Regions from separate parts of the Ruminococcus sp. D54t1_190329_F1 genome, predicted to be linked through region 1. Evidence: riboswitches for the same ligand, from Rfam matches in the RefSeq annotation. Region 1 holds a riboswitch; the other holds the start of a gene.
What was found. A riboswitch is a leader RNA that binds a small molecule or an ion and turns the genes downstream of it on or off. The one in region 1 is predicted to bind cobalamin.
Positions count from the first base shown of each region.

Region 2: it holds a riboswitch for cobalamin, as region 1 does, so the genes downstream of both, I2D69_RS13130 (hypothetical protein) here and I2D69_RS08550 (ABC transporter substrate-binding protein) in region 1, are expected to answer to the same signal.

Region 1 is NZ_JADNDC010000015.1:24,482-30,223, reverse strand. Features, by position in the region: gene I2D69_RS08560 (ABC transporter ATP-binding protein) at 1-717, opposite strand, end outside; gene I2D69_RS08555 (iron ABC transporter permease) at 714-1,781, opposite strand; gene I2D69_RS08550 (ABC transporter substrate-binding protein) at 1,817-2,908, opposite strand; cobalamin riboswitch at 3,010-3,198, opposite strand; gene I2D69_RS08545 (sirohydrochlorin cobaltochelatase) at 3,269-4,057, opposite strand; gene I2D69_RS08540 (inositol monophosphatase family protein) at 4,198-4,974, shown strand; gene I2D69_RS08535 (TIGR04100 family radical SAM protein) at 5,166-5,742, opposite strand, start outside.
Region 2 is NZ_JADNDC010000027.1:26,349-32,090, reverse strand. Features, by position in the region: gene hisB (imidazoleglycerol-phosphate dehydratase HisB) at 1-553, shown strand, start outside; partial or broken gene hisI (phosphoribosyl-AMP cyclohydrolase) at 700-1,020, shown strand; gene I2D69_RS13135 (VanW family protein) at 1,140-2,570, shown strand; cobalamin riboswitch at 2,674-2,847, shown strand; gene I2D69_RS13130 (hypothetical protein) at 3,045-5,742, shown strand, end outside.

The sequences.
Region 1 (5,742 bases):
GACAACTTCTGATTCCACCTTATAAATCCGTCGGATCAGCTCCGGTGTCAAAACTTCCCCAGGAGTACCCTCCCCCTCCAGAACACCGTCTTTTAAAACATAAATCCGGTCGCAGTATGCAGCTGCAATGTTCAGATCATGAATTGCAGAGATCACGGTAACATCCAGATTCTTTACCAGCTTCATCAGCATGATCTGATGAGTGATATCAAGATGATTGGTAGGCTCATCCAGGATCAGGGCAGGCGTCTGCTGTGCAAGGGCTCTTGCAAGAATCACGCGTTGCTGCTCGCCTCCTGATAAAGTGGAAAAGCTGCGGTCTGCAAATTTGTCCATCTGAACGATTTTCAGCGCTTCCTCTACGATCCGGTAGTCATCTGCATTGTCTCTTTCCAGAGTTTTTTTATGAGGCGCACGCCCCATCAAAACTACTTCTCTTGCGCTGAAATCAAAATTATAGTAATTGTGCTGGGCTACCACCGCCATTTTCTTTGCGGAGCTTTTTGCATTCATAGCATAAAGTTCTTCCCCATCAAGATATACAGCTCCGGAATCTGCCTTTAATACACGGTAAATACATTTCAGCAAAGTGGACTTTCCACTTCCGTTAGGTCCAATGATCCCCACCAATTCCTTATCTCTGGTTTCAATGGAAATTCCCTTAAGGATTTCTTTTGCCTGAAAATTTACCCGGATATTTTCTGTGGTTATTTTCATCCCTTTTTCCCTCCGAAACCATAAGATTTGCGAACCAGTAAATAGATAAAACAAGGCGCTCCAATAATGGAAACCAGAACACCGATAGGCATTTCTGAGTTTTTCAGGATCACACGGCACGCCACATCACACCATATCAGAAAGGAACTTCCAAGCAGAGCACTAAGGGGGATCAGGCGGCAGTGATCTGTTCCAAACAAGATTCTTACCACATGAGGAATCACCAGACCTACAAAACCGATCACTCCGGCACAATACACGGCAAATCCTACCATCACAGAAGAAAGAATCAGATATGCAGTCCGAAATCTGTGCAGATCTGTTCCCAGGGTAATAGATACTTCATCGCCCAACAGCATCAGATTCAAATTCCTGTACTGCGTCCAGAAAAGCACTACACACACCAGCGTCACAGGAAGCATCACACTTACCCTTGACCAGTTGGCCCCGGCAAGACTTCCCATGGTCCATTTCATAACCTCTGTGGCACCATTTTTGTCATTTGTTATGTAGATCACAAAATTGGAAAAAGCAGAACAGACTGCGCTGATTGCCATTCCTGCAAGAATCAGCTTCGCCGATGTTGCTTTGCCTCCCATATTGGCAATTGCAATAACCGCAAAGGATGTGAGCATGGCTCCTATAAATGCGCAAAGCCCTACGGAGTTTCCTCCAAGGAAGCTGCCGATTCCAAGCATGATCGCCAGAGTTGCCCCGAAAGAAGCACCAGAAGAAATTCCAAGTACATAAGGATCTGCCAAAGGATTCTGCACAATTGCCTGCATGACCACGCCACACACAGAAAGAGCCATACCTACCGCCAGTGCCAGAAGAACCCTTGGAAGCCGGATCAGCCATACAACATCATGAATGGCCCCCTCAGAGTAGGAGGCCATACTTTTTATGTGGAATATTTTGTACAGAATCACGCTGTATACATCTTTCAATGACAGATCTGCATTTCCAAATGTAACAGCTGCCAGAATGGAAAAAACCAGAAATGCGGCAAGTCCCACAAGAGCTGTTGCATAGATAGATGAACGAAAAATTTTCTCTTTTTTCACTGTTTTTTCCTCAATATATCCATTCCACAATCCAATTAATCAATTGCAACATCTGGATATAATCCCTTAGCAAATGTTTCCACTCCGTCCTGGGTACGGGTTGCACTTGCGTACATTTCGCTGAGCATAATTGGATATACACGGCCATTCTTTACTGCGTCAAGGCTCTGGAGGGCTTCATCATCCTGGATCACGGCCATCTGGCTTTCCAGAACACTCTGTGGATCGTCACCTGCATATGGCATGTATACCACAAAGATCACATCCGGGTTTGCTGCAATAATGTCCTCTTTTCCAACGGTAGAAGCATCTGGATTTGCAAGAGTTGCACCTAACTTGGTTACCATATCTCCTCCGAGACTGCTTGCGCCATAGTTTGTAATGTCCTCACCAAGTGGCTCAAGAACCATTACTGTAGGTTTCTCTTCTACATCTTTTGTTGCCTCAAGTGTGTTGTCAATTACAGCTTTGATATCGTCAACAATTGCTTCTGCCTTATCCTGTACGTCAAAAATCTTACCAAGGTTCAGAATATCTGTATATTCATTTTCCAGTGTTCTCTCACCGCCTGGACGGGTATTAGAGTTATAATAAGTGTTGCAGCCTTTATCGATCCAGTTGGTTACATTTCCAAGGTTCTTATCAGAAAACAGGGAACTCCAGGAAAGGATCATATCTGGCTCCAGCATAGTGACAGTTTCAAGGGATGGGGTAAATTCATCAAGATAATTTGTTTTAGAAAATGCTTCTTTCAGATCATCCGGAACTTCGTTGTCAAGACCTGCAGTTGCAACAAGGCGGTCCTCAAGTCCAAGTGCCAGCATTGTCTCAATGCTGCCCTGATATACTGCGATAACCTTTTCCGGTGCTTTTTCATAGATGGTTTCGATCTCGTTTCCATCGTAATCATAGGTGGTGATGGTTAAAGGATACTCGGTTCTGGTCTCACCCTCAGAAGCATCCTCTTCCTCGGAAGCATCTGCAGTCTCTTCGGCCGGCTGGTTATCCTCTTTGATGGTCTCAGAGTCTGCACGCTCTGCTGCATATACTGCAGGCGCTGCGGACATGGTCATAGCAGCAGCCATCATCATAGCCATGATTCTTGTAGTTAAAACTTTGTTTTTCATTTCTTTTCCTCTCTTTTCGTTTGTTTTCGTAACCGAAAAGATGGGGCTTCAAAAAGCGTCACTACTACCCGTGACTTAAAAGGCACTTTTTACGGAAGCTCCTCTTCTTACCTTCGTCAAGCAGGTTTCCTGACTCGCAGGTAGTAACAGCATGGCTTCCCTTCTCACGCATATACGCAATGGTTTTCATAAGCCAGCCTTCCTGTATACAGTGGCCGCAACCGTTCAGGCGTTGCACCTGATTCCCTCTCACAGCGAAATCGCCGTTCACTTAACTGGTATTCAATTACTTCAACAGTCTAGCATATCTCTTCTTTAAAAACAACAATATTATTACCAATTTGCAAATTTTTTGGTCAATTATCTGGCAGTTTTTATATGCTCTACAAACAGCCTCCGAATGCTTTCGTATTCGCCAAGACCCTTCAAAACAGTTTCTACTTTATAGCCTTTCGCTCCGATCACATTTTTCCAGGAATCCGCTTCCTCCCCTGCCATATCATTCTTGGCATGGTCACCTGCCACGATCATAAATGGTGCGATCACAACTTTCTTGGCATCGCTTTTCTCCAGCTGGTTCAAAGCCTGGTCAATTTCCGGATAACCCTCTACGGTTGCCACGATCACATTTTCATATCCCATATCTTTGAATCTGTAATCAAGAGCGGCATAAACCGTATTTGCATAATGCTCTGTTCCATGACCCATAAGCACAAGTGCAGTCTTCTTATCCTGAATTACAGGAAATACATCTGTAATTGTTTTTACCACATATGCATTGTCTTCTTCTGTGGTAAGCAGCGGATTGCCGAATTTCACAGACTGGAAGTGATTAGCAGCTGCAAGAACGTCTGCTTTCATAAGATCGTTCTCCACTCCATTCATTACGTGAGTTGGCTGAACGATCACCTCTTCGATTCCGTCCTGTGCCATGCGCTCCATAGCTTCTTTCACGTTATCATAATGAATGTGATCCCGTTTTTCAATCTTCGCCAGGATCATCTTGCTTGTCCAGGCACGATAAATCCTGTACTGGGGAAAAGCGGCTCCAATTGTCTCTTCAATTGCGTCAATAGTCACTTTTCTGGTATCCTCATGGCTGGTTCCAAAGCTTACCACAAGAATTGCTTTCTTGGTGAGATTACCCATTCTCTTACCTCCATAGTTTTATTTTTACACTGTAATTATAAGGTAAAAATAAATTTTTTCAACTCAATTTTTAATAGCTTTAGCGTCTTGTCCTTCCTTTTTATTTATGGTAAATTTTACCTTGGAGGTGTTACTTTTATATGAATAAAGAAAATCAGTCTAAGATCATAGAACTTGTAAGACAGACAAAGCCACTGATCTTTCAGGAAATGACACATGAAAAGGTTACAGAAAAAGGAGCTGCAGATTACGTCACAAACGTAGATGTAGCTGTGCAGAAGTATCTGAAAGAGGCGCTTGGAAATGAATTTCCGGATATCGCACTGATTGCCGAAGAGAAAGAGAACCTTGGGCTGGATCCGGATAAATCATACTGGATTCTGGATCCCATTGACGGAACCACCAATCTGATCCGGGATTATCACTTAAGTGCAGTTTCTCTTGGGCTTTATGAAAATGGGGAGATTACTTTCGGTGTAGTTTATAATCCATTTACAGAAGAGCTGTTCTACGGAGCAAAGGGAGAAGGCGCTTACCTGAACGGAGCTCCTATCCAGGTTTCTGACCAGCCGGAATTCAAGGACGCGGTTGTATCCTTCGGTTCTTCTCCTTATGAGAAAAACAGGGCAAAGGAATTGTTCCCGATATTTTATAATATCTTTATGAACTGTGCTGACTTCAGACGTACCGGTTCTGCTGCTCTTGATATCTGCTATGTGGCATGCGGAAGACAGCATGCTTATCTTGAGCAGAATCTGAAGCCTTGGGACTACAGTGGGGCATCCATTATTTTAAGGGAAGCAGGCGGCACCATCACAGACTGGGGAAATAAGGAGCTGCCTTATCTGGCGAACTCAGATATACTGGCTTGTGTGCCACAGTTCCGGGAGATTTTGCTGAAGCTTATAAATGCGTAACAAGGCTGCAACCAGTTCTCAAAAGTTCTAAGTTTTCATATAAACACGGACTTTAGCTCGTTGTCCGCAAAATGAAAGACACCACTTCAGATTTTTATACATATAAAATCTAATAAAAATTGTTAGGTTTTATAAATAATCTGTTAAGGTGTCTTTTTTATTTAAACATATCTGCTTATATTCTTCCGCTTTTATTCTGCTGTATATTCACGCACTCTCAAGGGAATACCAAGCTTCTCTGCCACTTTACGGCTTTTCTCAACATTTTCCTCGCCAATGCAGTCTACAACGGTAAATTTTACATTTTCTGTATACTGTTTGCAATCTTCTGCAAATTTCAACATGGCATCAAATGCTTTTTCCCCATAGGCCGGACGTACTACTTCATTGTAGGACTTTGCGTCTGGCATATTCAGACTGATGGAAACAATGTCTACAGCCTGACACACTTCCCTGGCTATAGAACGCTTATTGATCAGGTCACCAAGTCCATTTGTATTCAGACGTAACCGGATTCCCGGACAGAGCTTACCATCTCGGTCTAAATGTGCCGGATATTTACTTCTTACATATTTGCTGACTGCGATCAGCTTATCCAATGCCATAGTCGGCTCGCCGTACCCGCAGAAAACAGCTTCTTTGTAACCGGAAAAATCAAACGCATCGATTGCCTTGTAGATTTCTTCCATTGTAGGTTCTTTCTCAAACCATAATGTCTTTGCACTACCTACAGAATCACCGTTGTTACGGATGCAGAAGGTACAGTTG
Region 2 (5,742 bases), on a different contig from region 1:
GGAAACTAAAATTGCCATAAAGCTGAATCTGGACGGAACCGGAAAAAGCAGTCTGGATACAGGTGTGGGATTTTTCAATCACATGTTAGATGGCTTTACCCGCCACGGACTTTTTGATCTGGATATAAAGGTGAAGGGTGATCTTCAGGTTGACGATCATCATACCATTGAAGATACGGGAATTGTTCTTGGCACAGCTATTAAAGAAGCGGTTGGAGACAAGAAAGGAATCAGGCGTTACGGAAGCTGCATCCTTCCAATGGATGAGTGTCTTGTGCTTTGCGCCATTGATCTCGGGGGACGCCCGTATCTTTCCTTCGAAGATACGTTTACCAGTGAAAAAATTGGAGATATGTCCACAGAAATGGTGAAGGAATTCTTTTACGCCATTTCTTATACGGCAGCCATGAATCTTCACATTAAGGTTCTAACACCGGGAAATAATCACCATATGGCAGAAGCCATGTTCAAAAGCTTTGCAAAGGCGCTGGATATGGCGGTAGCTTATGATCCTCGTATTACAGATGTGCTTTCTACGAAGGGAAGTCTCTAAAGGCAGAACAAACAGAATTACAATTAAGACGATATGATATATGCCACTTGTTTTCATTCTTTTCGAATTGAGCATGAAAGCAGGTGGCATAATTGCAGAAGAATTTTTCATAAAGGAGTATTAAAAATATGGAACAGAACCAATTAAAGTCCAAAATGTCCTGGTCAGATTTCAAATTAAACAGTGACGGCATGGTTCCGGTTATTGTGCAGGATTACAAAACAGACGAAGTTCTTATGCTTGCGTACATGAACGAGGAAGCATACCTTACCACTCTGAAGCTGGGAAAAATGACTTACTGGAGCCGCAGCCGCAACGAGCTCTGGACCAAAGGACTAACCTCCGGTCATGTTCAGTATGTGAAATCATTGACTATTGACTGTGATAATGATACAATTCTGGCAAAAGTAGAGCAGGTAGGGGCTGCATGCCATACCGGAAACCGGACATGCTTTTTTACCCCATTGTTCTAAAGCCTGTTTGAAAAATCATTCCTGCAATCTGCACGCCCCACTTTGCGATATATTTTGCAGAAAGCCTTTTTCAAACACGCTCTAAAAAAGACTGCAAAAGGTAAAATTATTACATGAAAAAACAAGTGAAAAACGGTGTGATCAAAGTTCTGATCCTGGTTCTGATTCTGGCAGGTGCGTATGGGCTGTGGTGTCATTTTCTTACAGATAATGTAATCTGGAAGAAGCTTAAAATAAACGGCATAGCCATTCAGGGAATGACCAAAGAGGAAGCCATTGACGCAATTTCAAAAGATTTTCAGGAAAAATATGAGAACACACAGATGACCATTACCCTGAATGGAAAGAACTTTAAGGTATCCATCTATCCTGTTCTCGGTCTTGATGTAAAATCAATTGTAGAAAGTGCCTATGCTCTTGGACATGGTGCCTGGTTTACTCATGGAACTGACCGCATCGAACTGATGAACAGCAAGACAAAGGAAGAAGTCACCCTTATGCCGGAAGCCCGAAACAAAAACGAACTGGACAAGCTTCTGGAGGATGCTGGAATTTCAAAGGGATCCACCACTATACAGACTTCCTGTGAACTTACAGATACAGAGTTGGTTATCACTAAGGGAAAAACCGGAATCGGTCCGGATATGGATGCACTGAAAGAAGCGATTCTAAAAGCAATTTCCATAGAAGATTATGAAGCTGTTATCGAATGTCCTACTATGAAGACACCGCCAGAGGAACTGGATCTGGAATCCTATTATGAAAAAGTACATACAGATGCCACAGATGCTTCTCTGGGGGAAAATAATGAAATTATTCCGGCAGTTACCGGAATTTCATTTGATGTGAAGTCAGCTGCAAAGAAGCTGGAAAAAGCAAAAGAAGGGGCAAAGATTACCATCCCCCTTGAAATAACCCTGCCCGAAGTTTCTACAGAAGAGATAGAAGCCCTTCCTTATCTGAATCTTCTTGGTACTTATACTACATATGGCGGCGGTACCGAAAACCGTGTTGCCAATTTGAAGCTTGCCGTGGAAGCCTGTGATGGAGTGGAACTTCAGCCAGGACAGATTTTTTCCTACAACGATACTTTAGGTCCACGTACGGAGGAACGAGGGTACAGGGAAGCAACTGTAATTGTAGGAGGCGAACATGCCCAGGATATCGGAGGCGGAATCTGCCAGATTTCCACTACGTTGTTTATGGCATGCCTGCAGTCTGATCTGACCATTGTTGAGCGTCATAATCACGCTGCCCGAATTGATTATGTTGAGGATGGTCTGGACGCAGCAGTGGTGTGGGGAGGTCAGGATTTCCGTTTTCAGAATAATACTGCTTATCCAATTAAAATTAAAGCCTCTTACGATGAAAAAGAGGAAGCCGTAACGGTATCCATTTACGGAACCCAAACTGACAATAATACGGTAGAGATTACTACAGAGCATTCCGATCCAAACACCTGTAAAACCTACCGCAGTGTCTACGATGAGAATGGAACACTTCTCCGCACAGATGAAGTCGGGTACAGTAAATACAAGCAATAACCCTATAAATCTATTGATTTCGACATAACGGTCTGCTATAATGAGGTGAATTGAATAAATCCGTTTTCAGTGCCAGACATATCTGTCTGCTACAGCGTGCAGATTGTGGGAATATTTTTTCAACACGCTCTAAGAGGGAATCAGGTGAAAGTCCTGAACGATCCGGTCACTGTAACCAGGGAGTAGAATCCAGTGAAACCATTGGTATATTGCTGAGAAGGATGGATTCTGTGTTGATCTGTAAGTCAGGAAACCTGCTGAATTCGTTTAATGAAAGCTTCCGAAGAAAGTACTTCATTCTCATTAATATATTTGATAATACAATATATTGAATTTTTAGTGCCTGTTTTCTCAGAGGAAGCAGGCATTTTTTTGAAATAATCCTGTCAGGATTGCCCATTGTACAAACAGGCTCCAGAAGCAATTGGGATTTATTCAAATTATAAAATAATAGGAAGAATCGAGGAAAAAGAAATGAAAAGAAATTCAAAACGCTTTCTTGCACTGTTCCTTTCCGTCGCGATGACGGTCACTCCTGCTGTACTTACACAGGCAGAAAATGAGGATGCAAACGTACAGGTTTCTGTTACACCAACTCCAGAAACAGAGGCGGAGAAGACCGCTGTTGCTGCTGAGACTCCTGTGCAGGAGAGCGCAACAGCTGAGGAAGAAAACACTGACACTACAATAACTCCGGCAGCAGTGGATGCCTCTGCTGTGAAAGAGACACCTGCTGCTACAGAAACACTTGCCTCTGAGACCACTCCTGAGGTTACTGCATCACCTGCTGAAGAAAGCAAAAATGAGGAAGCAGAAGCTCCACAGCCTACAGCTGCACCAGAAACAACAGAAGAGGGCAAAACCGAAGAGACAGATAAACCAGAAACAAAGCCAGAGGATCTGAACCCAGATGGTTCCAACATGACCATTGACAAGGAAGATAACAGTGCATATAAAATGCTTAAAATCAAAAGCTCTTCTGCTGAATTAAATGGTGATAAAATTAAGATAACCCTCAATACTGACGGAAAGAACTATGAGAAGCTTTATCTTGGTTCTAAAGAAGATCCTGACGAAGCAAAAAATGCAGCAGCAATCGTTGGTACAGAAAATGAAGATGGTTATACTTTCATTTTTGAGGTTCCTGCCAGTGAACAGGTCCAGACTTTCAGCATCGTACCATTTTCTGTAAAAAATCAGAAATGGTACACAAATATGGCTTTGAAACTGAACGTTCCAGGAATGAAAGCCCCGGAACCAACAGCTACTCCAGAGCCAACTGCAGCCCCTGAGCCAACTGCCACTCCACTGCCAACTGCAGCTCCAACCCAGGCACCAGCCCAGAATGAGATTACAGATGCCGGAATCAAGCTTGTAAAAGAAAACGGTGATGAATTTGCAATGTTCGTAATCACCGGTTCCACTGTAAAGGTTTCGGAGGATAAATATATTGTCACACTTTCTACCGCAAAACAGAATTATGACATGATCTATCTTGGCAGTGCCAGTGACTCTGATAAAGAAGCAAATTCCATCAAAGGAGTAGAGAACAGTGCAGGAGGCTATACCTACACCTTTGAAGTTACTGCAAGCAAGGAAGCTCAGACAATAGCAGTCGTTCCTCATTCCAAGAAGAGCCAGAACTGGTACGCAAAGGGTATATTGACGATTACCGTACCGGCGGTTCCAGGATATGGAGAGGCTGCTCCAACACCGGAACCAACTGTTTCCCCAGAGCCTACCGAAGCACCGGTTGAGACTCCTGCACCAACTGAAACTCCAGTGCCAAGCACAACTCCGGAAGCAGCCACCACCCCAGAGCCAACAGCAACCCCTGCTCCAGGCAGCTGTGCAAGCGGAATTTATAATATTACAGTAAACTCCAGTTCATCTATGTTCCGTGTAATTGACTGTGTCCTTACTTCCAAAAACGGAAAAATGACAGCTGTTCTTACTTTAAGCGGAACTGGTTACGACTATCTATGTCTGGGAACAAAAGAAGAAGCTGCCGCAGCAGATTCCTCCACCTGGGTTCCATATGTGGCAGACGCAAATGGCAAATATACATATGAGATTCCTGTTGAAGCCCTGGACAATGGAATTGCAGTTGCTGCTTTTTCCCACAAAAACCAGATCTGGTATGACAGGATCCTGACTTTCCAGTCCAGCACTTTAAATAAGATAGGTGACGTACAGGATGATCCGCAGCCAGATACTGCTCCTGACACAACAATCACAGCAACTCCTGCACCCACTGCAAAACCAAATAAAAAACCGACAGCAACTCCTACACCAACAGCAACTCCAAAGCCAGACAAGAAACCGGAAGAGGAATCCAAATACGAATCTGACTTAAGCGGCGGAACAGCATCTGTAAACAGTTCTACTACATTAGCAGATGGAACCTATACTCCTGACAGTTTCTCCTGGTCTGGTGGTTCTGGAAAGGTCAGCATTTCCTGTAACAAAGTTACGGTAACAAATGGTCAGGCATATGCGACTATTGTATTCAGCAGTGAATATTACGGTTATGTAAAAGCCAATGGAAATAAATACTACGGTGCATGCGGCGGCGGAACTTCTACTTTCACAATTCCGGTAGCACTGAACCAGAATAATACGATCATTGGTATGACAACCAGAATGTCCCAGGCTCATGAAATCACTTACACCATTTATATCGCTTTAAAGGGTGCAAACGATCCGAAGAAAACAGACAAGGATAACCCGGCAGATGACAACAGCATGCTTTCCACAGGAAACAAGAAGCTGGATGATTCTGCACCAGAGATCACAGGTCTTGAGTATAAAGACGAAACTACTCTTGAGCATGCAAAATACTTTAAGCTTTATCACTACGCAAAGGGTATTACCCTTCTTGAAGTAGATATGACAACAGATACTGCAAGAAAACCGGAAACTGTTGATTCCGGAAAAGAAAATGCAAAAACAGAAGCTGCTGATTCCCAGGAACTTACAGGTACAGAAAAGCTCTACATAGGCAATGTTGTAAAATACCTGATCGTACCTGAGGGTGCTGTTATCCCTGCAGGACTTGATAAAGATGTAATCGTAATCAACCAGCCGGTAGAATCTGCTTATGTGGCTTCCACAGATGCTCTTAACATTTTGGATAAGCTTGATCTTACAGACAAAGTTACTGCTCTTGGAA